Chloroflexus aurantiacus J-10-fl: one gene and its partner. The protein of the gene in region 2 interacts with the protein of the main gene of each other region in a pairwise test. Links are inferred from orthologs where the notes say so. Each region holds a gene or a part of one and is shown on either strand. Other genes may lie near its edges.

What was found.
Region 1: the proteins of CAUR_RS00545 (region 2) and minD interact in binary tests that used the Bacillus subtilis proteins (3 or more experiments, as listed by UniProt). The link is inferred for Chloroflexus aurantiacus J-10-fl from one-to-one orthologs.

What each region holds. Positions count from the first base shown.
Region 1 is NC_010175.1:8,888-13,578, forward strand. The notes cover bases 795-3,546. They hold minD (septum site-determining protein MinD), read right to left. Parts: upstream 2,695-3,546; coding sequence 1,894-2,694; downstream 795-1,893. Other genes in these bases: CAUR_RS00030 (AI-2E family transporter), read right to left, coding at 795-1,504; minE (cell division topological specificity factor MinE), read right to left, coding at 1,603-1,878; minC (septum site-determining protein MinC), read right to left, coding at 2,704-3,366. Also shown: GTPase Era, read right to left, coding at 1-339; more of CAUR_RS00030, read right to left, coding at 344-794; CAUR_RS00050 (ArsJ-associated glyceraldehyde-3-phosphate dehydrogenase), read left to right, coding at 4,074-4,691. UniProt on the Bacillus subtilis protein: ATPase required for the correct placement of the division site. Cell division inhibitors MinC and MinD act in concert to form an inhibitor capable of blocking formation of the polar Z ring septums.
Region 2 is NC_010175.1:141,961-146,861, forward strand. The notes cover bases 1,094-4,055. They hold CAUR_RS00545 (CpsD/CapB family tyrosine-protein kinase), read left to right. Parts: upstream 1,094-2,233; coding sequence 2,234-2,878; downstream 2,879-4,055. Other genes in these bases: CAUR_RS00535 (YveK family protein), read left to right, coding at 1,094-1,529; CAUR_RS00540 (YveK family protein), read left to right, coding at 1,508-2,161; CAUR_RS00550 (response regulator transcription factor), read left to right, coding at 2,947-3,633; CAUR_RS00555 (sensor histidine kinase), read left to right, coding at 3,670-4,055. In the rest of the region: CAUR_RS00530 (glycosyltransferase), read left to right, coding at 1-798; more of CAUR_RS00535, read left to right, coding at 897-1,093; more of CAUR_RS00555, read left to right, coding at 4,056-4,722. UniProt on the Bacillus subtilis protein: May be involved in the regulation of capsular polysaccharide biosynthesis. Autophosphorylates in vitro. Phosphorylates and activates in vitro two UDP-glucose dehydrogenases, YwqF and TuaD, as well as the DNA-binding proteins Ssb and SsbB.

The sequences.
Region 1 (4,691 bases), 130 kb from region 2 along the record:
CAACGCCAGCTCAATCCCCAACACCAGATCATCATCATCAAGATCGAGGATGGCCGTCTCGCTCAACGTGATCGTCTCTACCGGATCCTCATCGGCAATCCGAATGTAGAGATGACCATATTCCCCGTCGAGCCAGTTATACGACCCCTCCAGCACCAGTTCGAGCTGGCTAAGAATCACCTCATCGTCGAGATCGAGTCGGCAACCGAAGATTGCCCCTTGCGCATCAAGCAACAGGCTAACCGGGTATTCCATTACTGCCGTCGCCTGCCCCTCTTCAATGTCGGTGAAGTAGAGATAGAGGGTACCGACGTCTGGATCAAGCGAACAATATTTCATACGATTATCCCTGTGAACCGAGCGCCACTTCACCGGTCACCGTTTCTTGCTGAGCCGCTGTATGCGGTTGATCGGTATCAGATGGCGTTTCGGGCTGATCGGTCAATTTTCGATAGATATAACTGAGCAGAATACGAATAACGGCTGCGATAGGAATTGAGATAAAGAGACCGAAGGCACCAGCCAGAGCACCGCCGGCCAGAATCGCAAAGATGACCACACCCGGATGCAGGCGGACGAGCGGCCCCATCACGTTGGGAATGATAAAATGATCCTCGATCTGGCGCAACACAAAATAGATGATACCGAGCAACACGGCCAGAGCGACGTTAGAAAGACCAAACGGCGTCACCGGCTGGAAGAGCGCTACGGTCATTGCGATGCCGGCAGCCGACCACGGCCCAATGATTGGCAAAATCTCCAACACCCCAGATGCAACCGCTATCACCAGCGCGTATGGTACCTGCAAAATAGAAAGTGGAATATAGAGCAACACCGACATAATCACGATCAAAATCAACTGACCGCGAATATACGCGCTGAAGACACGATCAATCTGATAGCCGAGGTGCCCTATTTCGCGTCGGTAAGGTGCAGGAATGAGACTCCGTGACCAGGCTTTCAACTGGGGTGCCTGCAACAACAGATAGAACGTAATGATCAGATACACCAACAGATAAATCACACTTTCCAGGGCAGAAAAAACGATCTTGGGTACATTTCCACTCAACCAACCGGCCACATCGCGAATTAAACCGATAACCTGTGCTTCCAGCGGAGCCAGACTAATCACAAAATCACCGACTTCGATAGTCTGATTTTGCTCAAAAAAGATCGTCAATTCTCGGATGATCACGGGTGCGTTAGCGGCCAGATCACGGCTTTGCTGCACAATCCGTGGCCAGAGTGCCGTGAACAGACTATACAGGACGAAAAACGCCACAATGTAGAGCACGATAATCCAGATCGCACGACCGATACGAGTACGGCGGTGCAACCAGCCAATCAATGGATTAAACAGATAGGCAGTGATGATCGCACCAATAAATGGCGGCAAAATATGCGTCACTGCAAACAACAACCAGATTGTCAGGACGACGATCAGGGCACTACTAATCCATTTCGCCTGATACGAAAAACGAATAGGCCTCTCTTCCTGTCCCATTGTGTTCTTCCTCGATTCCGCTGACACGAAAGGGCGAACGAACCACCCATTGCGTGATTCGTCGCCCTGTATTATAGCGGCAACAGCGAACGATACAGCTACCGGTTCGGCGGATGATCGGTTGCGCGGCGCAGCGGCACATCAGCCTTGAGCAAATCGTGAGCCTCACCCCGACTCAAGGTGACTTCGATCTGCTCAGCATCAATTGCCGGCAAGTAGCGCTTTAGCACTTCCGCCAGATCGGCTTTCATCTGCGCCATCATCTCCGGTGTCAATTTGTAACGGTCGTCGATCAGCACCGTCAACAGCCGTTGCTTGGCCAGTTCGGCGCTGGAGTCACGTTTTCGACCGAAGAGGCCGTTGAGAAACGACACAGGCACTCCTTTCGTCTATGTTCGTCGCCGCCCGAACAAACTAAGCAGGCGATCAAGCATGCCTTGTTGATCAGGAATCGCCATCACCGGCACATCCTCACCGGCCAACCGTTGCGCAATGTTAATATAAGCACGACCGGCCAGCGAGTTTGGATCATACACTGCGGCCTCACCGCGATTGGTAGCAATCACAATTGTTTCATCTTCGGGAACAATCCCCAGGAGCGAGATTGCCAGTAGCTCCAGCACATCCTCAACCGAGAGCATCTCACCACGGCTCACCAGACGCGGTTTGATGCGGTTGATAATCAGCGAAGCCGGCCCTTTCTCGGCGGCCTCGATCAGACCTACAATTCGATCTGCATCGCGTACCGCCGACACCTCCGGCGTCGTAACAATAATCACCTCATCAGCACCAGCGATAGCATTGCGAAAGCCAGCCTCGATACCAGCCGGGCTATCAATCAAGACAAAATCAAACTCCGCCCGTAACTGACGGGTCAGATCGATCATTTGTTGGGCACTCACCGCATCCTTATCACGTGTCTGTGCAGCCGGCAACAAACACAATTCCGGCAGGCGTTTATCTTTAATCAATGCCTGCCGTAAACGGGCACGACCCTCAACCACATCAACCAGGTCGTAGACGATGCGATTTTCCAGCCCCATGACGACATCAAGATTGCGCAGGCCAATGTCGGCATCGACCACAGCAACGCGGGCACCACGCATGGCCAGCGCCGTACCCAGATTGGCGGTGGTTGTCGTCTTGCCAACGCCCCCTTTCCCCGAAGTTACGGTTATGACTCGCCCCATAGTACCCCACTAGCGCTTGAAGGCTTCCCATCCATCAACGATAATCTCGCCGGCAATCACACGCGCAAACTCTGGCCGGCTCAACGCCTGTTGATCTGGTGCGCGTGCAATCAGATCGGCAATTCGCAATTGCGTCGGGCGCAATTCAAGCGCACAAATAATCGCGCTACGATCACCTAACGCACCGGCATGAACCAGACCACGCAACCGCCCCCAAACCACCACGCTGCCGCCAGCAATAATCTCACCGCCTGGATTGACATCACCGATCAGCGTAATGTGGCCGGTATGACGCAATACCTGGCCTGATCGTAATGTACGCATGACCAGTAAGGCTTCGGCCTCTGGCATCGGTGTTGCTTCAGGGGAACGCGATAACGGTCGTGCCGTCAAACCAACCGAACGTGCAGCCGCCCGCGTTGAACGCTCCGTTGAGTCAATAGCTGTGGCCTGCACGCCGTGCTGCCGGATGAGCGCTAACATTTCATCCAATTGTGCCGACGACACTTCGCGTTCACCCAGATCGATCACCAGGTTGGCGCCGTGAAAGAAGCTTTGACGTTCACCCAGATGAAGATCGAGCCGGTGTAACAATTCCGACCAGGCAACATTGGCATCTAAGCGAAGTCGTAGCCCGTCGCGGCTACCTTTTATACTGATCAGATCACTCATGGTCATACTACCAGATAGAACGTATGATTGTTTGCAATTATAGCATAGTGAACGCTTTTTGTACGCTCTATTTTGTCTGAAAACGACAACAGTGCCAGAAGGTAGCCATTGTTAGACCTGAGTTGACGAGGGTGCATGAAGAGCTGCCGCACTCCATATCGGCGAGGCAGGGGTGGGCGTTTCAGGTGACCGCGGGCATCCGAGCGATGTCTGCGCGGCAGCATGGCTGCCGCACTCCATATCGGCAAGGCAGGGGTGGGCGTTTCAGGTGACCGCGGGCATCCGAGCGATGTCTGCGCGGCAGCATGGCTGCCGCCACTCCATATTCGGATGGGCGGGCGTTCCAGGTGACCTCGTGCCTCCGAGCGATGTCCTCGCGGCAGCATGGCTGCCGCACTCCAAACTCTGCGACACATGCAACACTACGATACAACACACATCTGACCGTGAGTGCGATGGAGGTGGCAGCAGACCAGCCGCACTCCATACCGGCGAGGCAGGGGTGGGCGCTACAGGTGCGCTCGTGGCAGCAGGCCAGCCGCACTCCACACCAGAGCAGGCTGACCGATTTACGAAACCAGCCCGCTGTAGCTTCTCTATCAGCTCCTCTATCAGGCACGTACAGGCGTACAAATATCCCCTTGTCAGATGTCCCGGCATCCCGTACAATTACATCAATTCAGAATGATATAAATCAGGAGCATATCATGGCTGTGCGCGTAGGGATCAACGGATTCGGGCGGATTGGACGGCTCGCGCTGCGGGCGGCGTGGGCATGGCCCGAACTCGATATCGTCCATATTAACGAGGTTGGCGGTGATGCCGCTACCGCAGCGCATCTCCTCAGCTTTGATTCGACGCAGGGGCGATGGTCGGTTGAGGTGCACGGTGAAGGCAATCAGTTGCTGATCGATGACAAAACGGTTGGTTACAGTCAGATTCGCGATCCCGGTGCTGTGCCATGGGCAGATGCCGGCGTTGACATTGTGCTTGAAGCAACCGGCAAGTTCCGCACTGCGGAGCAACTGGCGGCCTATTTCAGCGCTGGGGTGAAGAAGGTGATTGTGGCGGCGCCGGTAAAGGGTGAGGCGCTGAATGTGGTTATGGGGGTGAACGATCACTGGTATGAGCCAGATCGCCATCACCTGCTGACGGCCGCCTCGTGTACGACCAACTGTCTGGCACCGATTGTGAAAGTAATCCACGAAGGGATTGGCATTCGCCATGGCATGATCACAACCATTCACAGCTCGACTAACACCCAAACCGTGCACGACCGTCCACACAAAGATTTGCGACGGGCACGAGCGGCTAGTCTGTCACTC
Region 2 (4,901 bases):
TTCGCCTGGCGCACCGATGACTACGTGGCCCGTGAGCAGATTAACGGTATCCAGGCCCACCTGCTGCCATTCCTGTTGAATTATCTCCGCATCTGGGACACGGTGAGCGCCAATCGGGTCGATCTGTTCGTAGCCAACTCGCACGAGGTTGCCGGACGCATCGCCCGCTATTATCGCCGTCCGGCAAAGGTTATTCCGCCCCCGGTTGATCTACCGCCGTATGAGCCGCAGCCACCTGAAGAGTTTTACCTCGCCGGTGGCCGGTTAATCCCGTACAAACGGCTGGAACTGGCGATTGAGGCATTTAATCGTTTACGCTTGCCGCTAAAAATCTTCGGTGATGGCCGCGACCGCGCCCGGCTTGAGCGGATGGCCGGCCCGAACATCGAATTTTTGGGTTGGGTCGATGAAGCCACCCGCCTCGATCTGTTTGCCCGCTGCCGCGCCTTCATCTTCCCCGGCGAAGAAGATTTTGGTATTACACCGCTCGAAGTGCTGGCTGTAGGCCGACCGGTCATTGCCTACGCAGCCGGTGGTGCGCTGGAAACCCTGATCGAGGGTGTCACTGGTCGCTTTTTCTATCAGCCCACCGCTGCCGCTTTGGCCGCTGCCGTCGCCCTTTCGCGAACTGATACGATTGACCCGCTGGTACTCCGTCACCACGCCGAACAGTTTAGCCGCGAGCGTTTTCTCAACACCTTCCGCAACTTCGTCACCGAAGCATTGACGGCCCAGCGTGAAGGGCGGCTCTTCGAGTTTGAACAGAGCCTGACCGGCCAACGCTTACTGGCCGTCTGAGCGATTATTGTTATGTCTGCTAAATCACTTCATCTCGCACGATGCGGCAAAGTATAGTAAGATGGTGGCGAGAACAACAATGGGAATATTGCACGACTATGGAATTGACAACCCTTCTTCGCATTGTGCGCCGTTTCTGGCTGTTAATGCTCGTACCGGCGCTGATCGCCGGTGGGCTAAGCCTTTGGTTTGACCTGCAACAGCCACCCCGCTACACTGCCACTGCCCGGCTCTTGATTACCTATCCGGCGACAACAGCCACCGACTCGGCAGAAATCTGGCAGATAACCGAATATATTATCGACGATATGCCACAGGTGGTGAGCAGTGCCAGTTTTGCGGCAAAGGTTAGCCCACTGTTGGCGACACGCAACATCAACCTCACCCTGGCCGAGATTCAGCAAGGCTTGCGGATAAATCCGCTTCACCGCGCCGTAGACATCTCCGGCGAGGCATCGTCACCGGCTGCGGCACAGGCATTAGTCGAAGCGGCGATTACCGTGTTACAAACCGAAGGTCTGACATTCTGGGGTCGCACCGACACCCAACTGAGCGTGGTCGTTCTTGATGGTGTCGGCACCCCCCAACCGGCCACATCACTGCGCTCGGTAGTATTTGACGCTGCCTTGCGCACGGCGCTTGGTCTAATCGCCGGGTTCGCGCTGGCAGTTGCTGCTACTGTGCTCTACGAACGCAGGGAGAATCGATTATGGAAATCCGCGACTATGTAAATGTCCTGGTAAAACGCTGGTGGGTAATCGTTCTCACCGCCATCGCCGCCGTGGGCAGTGCCTATGTGATCAGCAAGTTACTCCCGCAAACCTATCGCTCGCAGGCGGTCTATCTGGCGCTGGCCAATCAGGCCGACAACGGCCTGAACATTGTGCTGCGCAATTCGATGAACAGCTACCGCGAGCTGGTGATGCAACCCAGCGTGCTCGACCAGATCAGCCAGCAGATCGGGCTTGACATCAGCGGTGAACGGTTAATGGAAGATGTCAACATCCAGCCGCGTCCTGACGAGCAGAAGATCGTGATCGAGGTCGATTTACCCCGTCTCGATCAATCGCAGGCGCTGGCCGATGCCGTGGGCGAACGGATCGTCGCCGAAGTAAATCGAATTAACGCAACCCTGGAAGGCACCGCTCGCATCAACGTAACCCGGATTCAGCCGGCGCGTCTGGTCGAGATTCGCCCCAACACCCGCATCAACATGCTGGCCGGAGCGATCCTCGGCCTGGTCTTAGGGATCGTCCTGGCCTTCGTGCTCGAATATCTCGACGACACCCTGAAAACGTCTGAAGATGTTGAGCGTTTTGTTGGGCTGCCCACACTCGGCGCTATTCCGCTTAGCGAACGGTAGTAACTCGTCAGTCCGGCCATCTTGTTGCGAGAGTGTAACCCGCGCTATGCATTGGGTTTGAAGGTAGGAGTCATGATCGTGACCTCGTCGTCTGAGCAGGTGCTGATTACCTTGCGCGAACCGGCGTCTGCCGCTGCGGAAGCATATCGCACCCTTCGTACCAATATTCTCTTTTCGAGTCTTGACAAACCAATTCACACTCTGTTGATCACATCAGCCGAACCGACCCCGGAAAAGAGTCTGACCGCAGCGAATCTGGCCGTCACGATGGCCCAGGCCGAACAGCGCGTGTTGCTGGTCGATTGCGATCTGCGCCAGCCGATGCTGCACACGATCTTTGGGCTGGCCAACGAGCAGGGACTGACCAGCGCCATCCTTGACCAGGAAGCACCGCTGGCGATCCAGCCTACTGAGGTGCCAGGGTTGAGCCTGCTCCCAAGTGGCCCGCTTCCACCCCGTCCTGCTGATCTCCTCGGTTCACGGCGTATGGAAGGGCTGTTGCACCGTCTGCGCCAGGCCGCCGACATTGTCATCTTCGACACCCCGCCGGTGCAGAACGTGACCGATGCGCTGGTGCTATCTACCCGTGTCGATGGGGTACTCCTGGTGGTGCAGGCCGGTCGCTCGCGCCGTGATCGCGTGCGCGAGGCCCGTCAAAAACTTGAGAAGGTGAAAGCCAACCTCCTCGGCGTTGTGCTTAGCAATGCTCGCCTGTGAGGTGTATCGCGACAGAAACATCGATACCGTCTCTACCGCGTGAACAGTCAGTATTCGTGCGAGGATGTATGCAACCAACCATTCTCGTTGTCGATGACGAAGCCAGTATTCGCAATGTCGCCAAAGCCTACCTCGAACACGCCGGGTACCGCGTCTTGTGTGCAACGACCGGCCCGGAAGGGTTGCAGATGGCGCTTGAAGAGCAACCTGATTTGATCGTTCTCGATCTGATGCTGCCCGGTATGGACGGCATGGAGATCACTGCCCGCCTGCGCGAGCGTTCAGATGTCTACATCCTGATGCTGACTGCACGGAGCGACGAGATGGATCGGGTTGCCGGCTTGCGCGTGGGCGCTGATGACTACCTTACCAAACCCTTCAGCCCACGCGAACTGGTGGCACGGGTAGAAGCTATTTTGCGCCGGCAACGCAACAAAACGGCCAAAAGCTCGCTGATGCGCTTTACGCATGTCGAAATTGACCCGGAAGCGCGCGAAGCCCGGGCCAATGGTCAACTGTTGGAGCTAACACCGACTGAATTCGATCTCTTGCTGGCCCTGGCCCGCAACCACAATCGTGTGCTCAGTCGCGAAGACCTGATTGAAAAGGTATGGGGTGCTGATTTCTTTGGCACCGACCGGGTTGTCGATGTGTATGTCAGTCAGCTTCGGCGCAAAATCGAGGCCATTACCGGCGAAAATGTTATTCGGACGGCACGCGGCGTTGGCTATCGCTTTGTTGATACACCGGCATAGCGGGGGTCAATGCGATAATGGTGAAGGTGGCAAGCCATGCGCTTCTGGCGGCAACTACGCTGGCAAATGATTGGCGCCCAAATGCTGGTGGTGGTGGTCGGAGTGGTGACACTCAACCTCACCGCCAATATACTGATTGAACAGAGCATCGCCCCCGACCAGGTTGCCACTGTACGTACTGCGGTCGTGCAGGCGCTGACGGTTGCCGCAGTGGCCGCAACCATTGCCGGTCTCACCACCAGTATTCTGCTGGTTCAGGTCATTTTGCGTTCGCTGCGCAGCATTGCCCGCAGTAGTCGCCGCATTGCTGCCGGACGCTACGACGAACGAGTTACGGTACCCGCCAGCGACGAACTACGTGCCGTTGCCGAGAGTTTCAACCAGATGGCCGAGGCACTGGAACAGATTGAACAACGGCGCATCACGATGATTGGCAACGTTGCCCACGAGCTACGCACACCGCTCGCCGGCATTGAAGGCTACCTCGAAGGGTTGATCGACGGCGTACTACCCAACACCGCCGATACGTTCCTCGACATGAAACAGGAAGTACGTCGTCTGCGCCGGCTGGTTGATGATCTTCAGACCCTCTCGCGAGTTGAAGCCGGTCAAATCGCACTCCACTTCACGACCTTCGATGTCAACGACGTCATCCGGCGGGTCGTGGCGCAAATTCAACCACAAGTGCTCGACAGTTGTCTCCAGGTACAGTTTGCCCCCGATCAGCAACCGATCCTGGTTCATGCCGATGCTGACCGCGTCGCCCAAATCCTGCTCAACCTGCTTGGCAATGCAGTACGCTACACCCCAGAAGGCGGTTGTATCACTGTGCGATCCGAACTCAACAACGACAACGTACAGGTCATCGTGGAAGACACCGGGATCGGGATTTCTGCCGAACACCTGCCCTTCATCTTTGAACGCTTCTACCGGGCCGACCCTTCACGTGCCCGTACCAGTGGCGGCAGTGGGATTGGTCTCACCATTGCCCGCCACCTGGCCTGGGCCATGGGTGGCGACATCAGCGCTGCCAGTGCCGGCATCGGCAAAGGAAGCACCTTCACGCTGACATTGCCGCGGGCAGGGTAGAACTTATCTCACAAAGCGGTGCGGTCGTGCTACCCGGCATCGCACAGGCGAATGAACGTCTGCCAATAAACAAAGACTGCCTGTCCTGCTCATAACCCATTTATGCAAGAGAGTCGCTCCGGTCGTTCCATCACACGCTGGATTGGTTGTCTTGCCCGCTTGTCATGTATGTGTCGCAG